DNA from 2 places in the Janthinobacterium sp. CG_23.4 genome. Region 2 is predicted to be linked to the other one. Evidence: predicted binding sites of a transcription regulator. Region 2 holds the regulator's gene; the other holds the start of a gene.
What was found. Region 2 encodes FNR, which switches genes on or off when oxygen is low (the NO sensors DNR and NnrR bind a similar motif). Its sites were predicted from a motif close to TTGATNNNNATCAA; they were not measured.
Positions count from the first base shown of each region.

Region 1 (3,415 bases), 1.4 Mb from region 2:
GGCACCACCCTTGATGGTGTGGAAGGAGCGAAACACGGCATTCAGTGTTTCCTTGTTGTCGGGATCACGCTCAAGACACAATAAGTGCTCTTCAACATTCACCGCAAGATCCATCGCCTCAACGACGAAATCCTTGAGCATATCGTCCATTAGAATCCCAAATCGGCAAGAAGGTCGTCTACATTATCCTGGTCCAGCGCCACCGAAGGAACGGACGGGCCCTGCATCAGCGGCACCGGCTTTTGCGCCAGTTTTTCGCGCACTTCGGCCGGTGCATTGTCGCGCAGCAGCTGGGCAAGCTCGTGCTCCACCGTCTTGGTGATGTTGACCACTTTCTTGATCAGCTGGCCCGTGATGTCCTGGAAGTCCTGCGCCATCATGATTTCCAGCAAGCGCGCTTTTTCCGCTTCCGTCGCCTCGGCAACGGCTTGCGCGAACTGACGGGAATCGCCGGCCAGGGCCTTGAATTCTTCCAGGCTCAGCTTGCCATCGAACAGCGCCGTCCAGCGGCTGTCCATGTCCTTGGCTTTCTTCGACAACACATCTTGCGCCGGCATGCCCTCGTCTAGCGTATTCAAGACCTTGTTGGCGGCCTGTTCCGTCAGTGTGGCGACATACTCGAGGCGGTCCTGGGCGTCGACGATCTGCGACGACGCTTCCGTCAACGCCTTGTCGTAGCCCAGTTCGCGCAGCGAATCGTGCAGCAGGCGCACGATGCCGCCCAGGCGTTCAAACATCGGCTTGTCGGACTGGTCGACCGCAACGGCCGCTTCGCCGGGCACGCCTGCGGGGGATGCGGCTGGCGCTTCCGGCGCGGCGGCGACTGGCGCTTCCGCTGCGGCTGCCGGCACGCTGGCGCTGGCCGACACCGAGTCGAACAGCGCGTCAAAATCGTCGTCCGCGCTCACGGCTGCGGGCGCTGCAGCGGGTGCGGGCTGGGGAGCTGCCGCACTTTGCGCAGATACTTCATCGAATAATGCATCGAAATCATCAGCGGCGTTGGTCATATCCCTGCTTCTCCATAAATTGTCAAAATTCCGCCTGAACTGTGCGTTTTACAGACTGATACCCACAATTTCTCGATTAAGATGATTTGAGGCAATACCGCTGCGATGGTGCGAGTGTAGCAGGGCGCCACCCTGTTGGTAAATCTCAAAACGCGCTTCCTGGTGCAAAGCCGGCCCACAAGAGCTTTTCTCCCAGGAAATAAGTGTTCCTGCTGTTGTATTTTGAAATACTACCATTGGCGTGCGCACAAGACCACGCGCCAGACAAGAAATCTTACTCAAGGGTGCTTGCACAACAGTACTCCACGACTATAGTTGCAATTAAAACACAATCCCTCTACCAATGTTGTCTATACTAAAGGTGCAACAGTATTGATAATTATCAAGTCCCTATATGAATACCATACTGCCGCCGCGTCTACAATGAGGGGCGTTACGCGCGCTGAGTCACTGCCAAAGGACCTGCCATGTATAAGAAAATTCTGATCGCCACGGACGGCTCCACCGTCTCCAACTTGACCGCTTGCGCCGGCGTTGCCTTTGCCGAACAGATGAACGCCGACATCGTTGCCCTGTACGTGGCGCCCGAATACCAGTATCCGGTGTACATCGAGATCATTCCACCGAGCTATCCCAGCGAAGAAGAATATCGGATCGCCATGCGCAAGGCCGGCACAGAGCACTGGCAGCCCATCCTCGACGCCGCTGCCAAGCGGGGCCTGGAAGCGACGGGCCTGACCGCTTTTTCCGACAGCCCGGCCATGAAAATCGTCGAAGCGGCGCAATCGCAGCACTGCGACCTGATCTTCATGGGTTCGCATGGCCGCAGCGGCTGGGGGCAATTGCTGCTCGGCAGCGTGACCAACAAGGTGCTGTCGCACTCGACATTGCCCGTACTGGTGCATAGGCTGATCAAGGAACCGCCACCGCAATAGCAGTTCGCATCGCCGCAGGGGGGGCGGCGCAGCCGGCCTAGCGGGTAAGAAGACAAACTTGCGGCCATTCGGTTAAAATGACAATGTTTCTCGTTTCTCAACACTCGACCGGCCGCCACAAAACGGCCGAAGCACACTACCTGCCTCCAGATTGCCCGCCTATGATACGTATCGTGATTGCTGATGACCATACCATCATGCGGGAAGGATTGAAGCGCATTCTTGATGGCGCACCCGACATCGACATCGTGGGTGAAGCCATCGACGGCTTTGACGTACTCAATCACGTGCGCCAGGGCGGCTTCGACCTGCTGCTACTCGACCTGTCGATGCCCGGCCGCAGCGGCGTCGACCTGATCCGGCAAATCCGCAGCGAGGCACCCAAGCTGGCCATCCTGATCCTCACCATGCACGAGGAAGAGCAGTATGCGGTGCGCGCCATCCGCGCTGGCGCACAAGGCTATCTGACCAAAGAAAGCGCGGGCACCCAGTTGGTGGGCGCGATACACAAGGTGGCGTCGGGACGTCCCTACATCAGCGCCGAGGTAGCCGAGCAGCTCGTGCTCAACATCATGATGCCGAACGAAAGCTTGCTGCACAAACAGCTCTCAGACCGCGAATTCGAAGTCTTTTCCCTGCTCGTGGCGGGTAAGTCGATCACCGAAATCGCCAATAACCTGCATCTGAGCGTGAAGACGGTGAGCACCCACAAGACGCGCATCATGCAAAAGATGAGCATGAGTTCGCTGTCAGAAATGGTCCAGTATGCGGTGGCGCACCGCCTGCTGTCGCCCTTCAAGAGCTGAGCATGTCCAGGCGCACCATCGCGTAGGAACAATCCTACATCAACTACCATAGCTCCTACTGCCATATTCAGCCTCTGCTGATATGAATTCGGGACGCTTGTTGGCATACTGAAACCAGTCGTCAAGTTGCTGGAAAGTTATTTCATCACCCAGCAAGTCTTCCGCGAATTGAGATTTACCAGCCTGGATGCGCGTCGCCCTTGCCTGCCCGCCACCCTGTGCACCCTGTCATTCAACTCTGAACTACCTGTCACCAGGAGATGAACATGCCGTCCACGCAAACGCCTGAAACCCGCGCTGCCTCTCCATCGCTGTCCCCCTCCTCGCCGATGGAAGCGGGGCGCCAGCGCCAGGGGCGGCTATGGTCGAACCTGAAGGAAGTATGCGACCTGCTGCATATCTCCAGCGCCTGCACCGTCGCCGCCGATGAGCTGCTGTTCCAGCACGTGCAATTCAAGACGGGCCAGCGCGTGCACACCATCGGCCAGGCCTTCGATACCCTCTACATCGTCAATTCGGGCTTCCTGAAAACCGTGCTCATCGACGAATTCGGCAATGAGCAGGTACTCAGCTTTCCCATGAAGGGGGACATGCTCGGCGTCGATGGCATCCACTCGCGCCATTACTCGTCCGAAGCGGTGGCCTTGTCCGACTGCGACCTGATACT
Region 1 is NZ_JARXUX010000001.1:3,511,826-3,515,240, forward strand. Features, by position in the region: gene H4V96_RS15730 (chemotaxis protein CheA) at 1-150, opposite strand, end outside; gene H4V96_RS15735 (protein phosphatase CheZ) at 150-1,007, opposite strand; gene H4V96_RS15740 (universal stress protein) at 1,475-1,942, shown strand; gene H4V96_RS15745 (response regulator transcription factor) at 2,104-2,748, shown strand; gene H4V96_RS15750 (helix-turn-helix domain-containing protein) at 3,078-3,415, shown strand, end outside.
Region 1: H4V96_RS15740 (universal stress protein) is a predicted target of FNR. The motif match lies at 1,380-1,393, and genes of this name have one in related genera.

Region 2 (3,415 bases):
CAGATTGGTGTCCGGCTGGCGCGGCTGCAGCAAACGGCTGGGGTCGGGGTGCAGCACGTAGCGCGGCACGGCGCCGCGCGTGAGAATCGAGTAATAGCCGTTCTTGCCGATTTTTTCCGAGCGCAGGCGCCCCAGCAGGTTGTCCTTGTACAAACGCAGCACGCCGACCACCATGCCGGCCACCTGGCCATCGGCGGCCATGACGGGTGCGACCATTTGCACGATGGGCATGCCGCTCGACTTGCTCAGCATTGGCTCGGTGATCATGGGTAGGCGCGTGCGCAGGACGGTCTGGAAATACTCGCGCTCGGTGACGTTGATGCCTGCGCGCCCCTTGACGAGCGGCATGTCGGCCACGATGGCGCCTTGCGCGTCGAGTACCAGTACATCGTCGAACAGGACTAGCATCGAGCGCCGCGTATAGTATTGGCGCAATTGGGCGGGCTGTGCGATCAATTCCGGCGGCTGCTGCCTGGCCGTCAGGGTGACAATCTGCAGCAGCATGCCCAGCTTGTCGTCGAGCTCGGCAGCGGTACGCGTGATCAGCGAGTATTGCTGGCCCAGCAGTACTTGGCTGAAGTCGTCGCGCATGTGCTGCACCTGGATCATGGTGACCAGCGCGATCATGGCGATCGAGGTCAGGCTGGTGGCCAGGGCGACTTTTGCTTTAATGCCGAGAGGCTTCATGATGTCCTTTTGAGTACCGGGCGGCACAGACGGCAGATAACGCCTTCAAGAATTCTCCTATCAATACATTAACTTTGCAAGCGGCGCTGAGTAAATTGCCCTCCCCGTATGGGCTTTTGACGATGTTGCCATATAATTAAAGGATGGACGTCGTTTATTCACCGAAATTACGCTGAAATTGGCACACGGCAACTCTGTATGCAGTAAACTTGTTATTGCATTTTCTAAAAGGTACCGACATGACTGAAGCGCTCCTCACTCTCACCTTGCCCGCAGTGAACGTGGAAGCATTGCGTGCGCGATGTTCGACTTGCAGCATGCATCAATTGTGCCTGCCGATGGGTCTCGATGTGGGCGACATGGACAGGCTAGACCAGATCATCGGCCGTCGTCGCAAGATTGTGCGTGGTGCCTCGCTGTTTCGCATCGGCGATTCGTTCCAGAACTTGTACGCGATTCGTCTGGGGCATTTCAAGACGTACCAGATCAATCCTGGCGGCGAAGAGCAAGTGACGGGTTTTCAGATGGCCGGCGAACTGCTGGGCATGGATGCCATCAGCGCCGACCGCCACCACTGTAATGCGGTGGCGCTGGAAGATAGTGAAGTGTGTGAAATTCCATTTTCCAGCCTGGAACAATTGCTGGGTAATATGCCAACCTTGCTGCGCCATTTCCATCGCATGATGAGTCAGGAAATCACGCGCGAGCAAAGTGTCATGCTGTTACTGGGCAATATGCAGGCGACCCAGCGTTTTGCCGCCTTTATCGTCAACTTGGCTTCGCGTTATGAAGCGCGCGGCTATTCGGCCAGCAAATTTCAGCTGCGCATGTCGCGCGAGGAAATTGGTAACTACCTGGGGTTGACCATCGAGAGCGTCAGCCGCTTATTGTCGAAGTTTAAGAAGGAAGGCTGGCTGCGCGTTTCCAACCGCGAGATCGAGATCTTGCAGCCGGCAATATTGAAGGCCATTACGGCCGGCACGGACGCCTGCAAATAATAGCACCGTCAAAACCTGCTGCGCGTCGCGCTTTGCGGCCTGAGATGCTCGCTGTGCTCTTAGCCACAAATCACTGCCGCTCGCTACGGTTTTTTCCCGGCGCTGTACGTTATAGTTCTGCATCCGCCTGCAGCGCGATGCTGCGCTGCAGTGGCCAGGTCCAGATGCCGGACAGGCGCCACTCGCGTTTGTCGTTTTCCACCAGCACTTGCCAGCGGCTGCGCTCTAGCATCGGTAGCGCTACTGAGAAGTTGCCGGCCGCATCGGGCTGCACCAGTAGCTTGATATCTTTTTCCGGCAGGGTCGCATGCGCCAGGTGCAGCTGCAACGGACCCTGGTAAGCCTTGCCGACGCTGCGCACGGAACCACTGAGACGCGCCGACGCCACGTCATAGGACAGGCTGGTAGCCATCGCCAGCTTGCTGGCGACCGTGTCGCGTCGCAAGTCCTGGTTGATGGCCTTACCCTGCTTGTAATAATCGCCCACCACCAGCGCATCGGGCTGCGTAAACGCGATATACGCCATGCAGCTGCCAACGACCATGGACAGGCCGGGACCGATCATCAGCAGCCAAGGCCAGCGATGCTTGTACCATGGTGCAACGGGTGCTTGCAGCTTGAGGCTGTCGGACATTTTGTTCTCCTTGAGGGCAGGCCCTTTGGGCCTGACCCCAGCTTTTGCTTCTGGGTTGAAAATAAAGTAAAGCTAACGCATGTTTGATGCTGGCCCAACGGCGAAATGCCGGGGTCAGACCCGAGGGATCTGACCCCAACATCAACCTTAGCGCGGCACGATGAATACCGCGCCTTCACGCACATGCAACGCTGGGTTATCCAGCGAGTGCAATTCGATGGCAATCTTGTTCGAGCCCTTCTCGCCGACACCGTGCGGCACGCGCAGGCGGATGGGCCAGCCCAGCGTTTCCGTCGGCTGTAACGTCACCTCTTCGCGCGTCAGCAAGGTCAGGCCCGGCAAGCCGGAAACGCTGATTTTAAAATGCTGAGTTTGCTCCGAGGTATTCATGATTTGCAAGCGGTAAACGTTCTCGACCATGCCGTCTTCCACTTCGCGACCCATCGAACCGCGGTCGCGGATGACGTCCATTTTCAGGGGGGTGCGCAGGGCCAGTGAGGTACACACGGCGATGATGATCAGCCCCAGGATGGCGGTGTAGATCAGTACGCGCGGGCGCGTGGCGCGCTGGCGGATTTGCTGCGAACTGAAGTTGTTTTCCATCGCATGGTCGGTACTGTAGCGTACCAGTCCGCGCGGCCGGTCGACCTTATCCATCACGCTGTTGCAGGCATCGACGCAGGCGGCGCAGCCGATGCATTCATACTGCAGGCCGTTGCGAATATCGATACCGGTCGGACACACTTGCACGCACAGGGTGCAGTCGATGCAGTCGCCCAGCTTGTCGTTGTTGCCGGCCTTCTTGCTCATGGCACCACGCGGTTCGCCGCGTTTGGCATCGTAGGTGATGATCAGGGTATCCTGGTCGAACATGGCGCTCTGGAAGCGCGCGTAGGGGCACATGTATTTGCACACCTGCTCGCGCAGCCAGCCCGCGTTGCCGTAGGTTGCCAGGCTGTAGAACAAGACCCAGAACCATTCCCAGGGACCGAAATCGAGGGTGATCACCTCGTGCGCCAGTTCCTTGATCGGCGTGAAATAGCCGACAAAAGTAAAGCCCGTCCACAGGGCGATGGCGCCCCACACCAAGTGCTTG
Region 2 is NZ_JARXUX010000001.1:4,926,807-4,930,221, forward strand. Features, by position in the region: gene H4V96_RS22030 (response regulator) at 1-687, opposite strand, end outside; gene fnr (fumarate/nitrate reduction transcriptional regulator Fnr) at 927-1,685, shown strand; gene H4V96_RS22040 (FixH family protein) at 1,795-2,319, opposite strand; gene ccoG (cytochrome c oxidase accessory protein CcoG) at 2,467-3,415, opposite strand, start outside.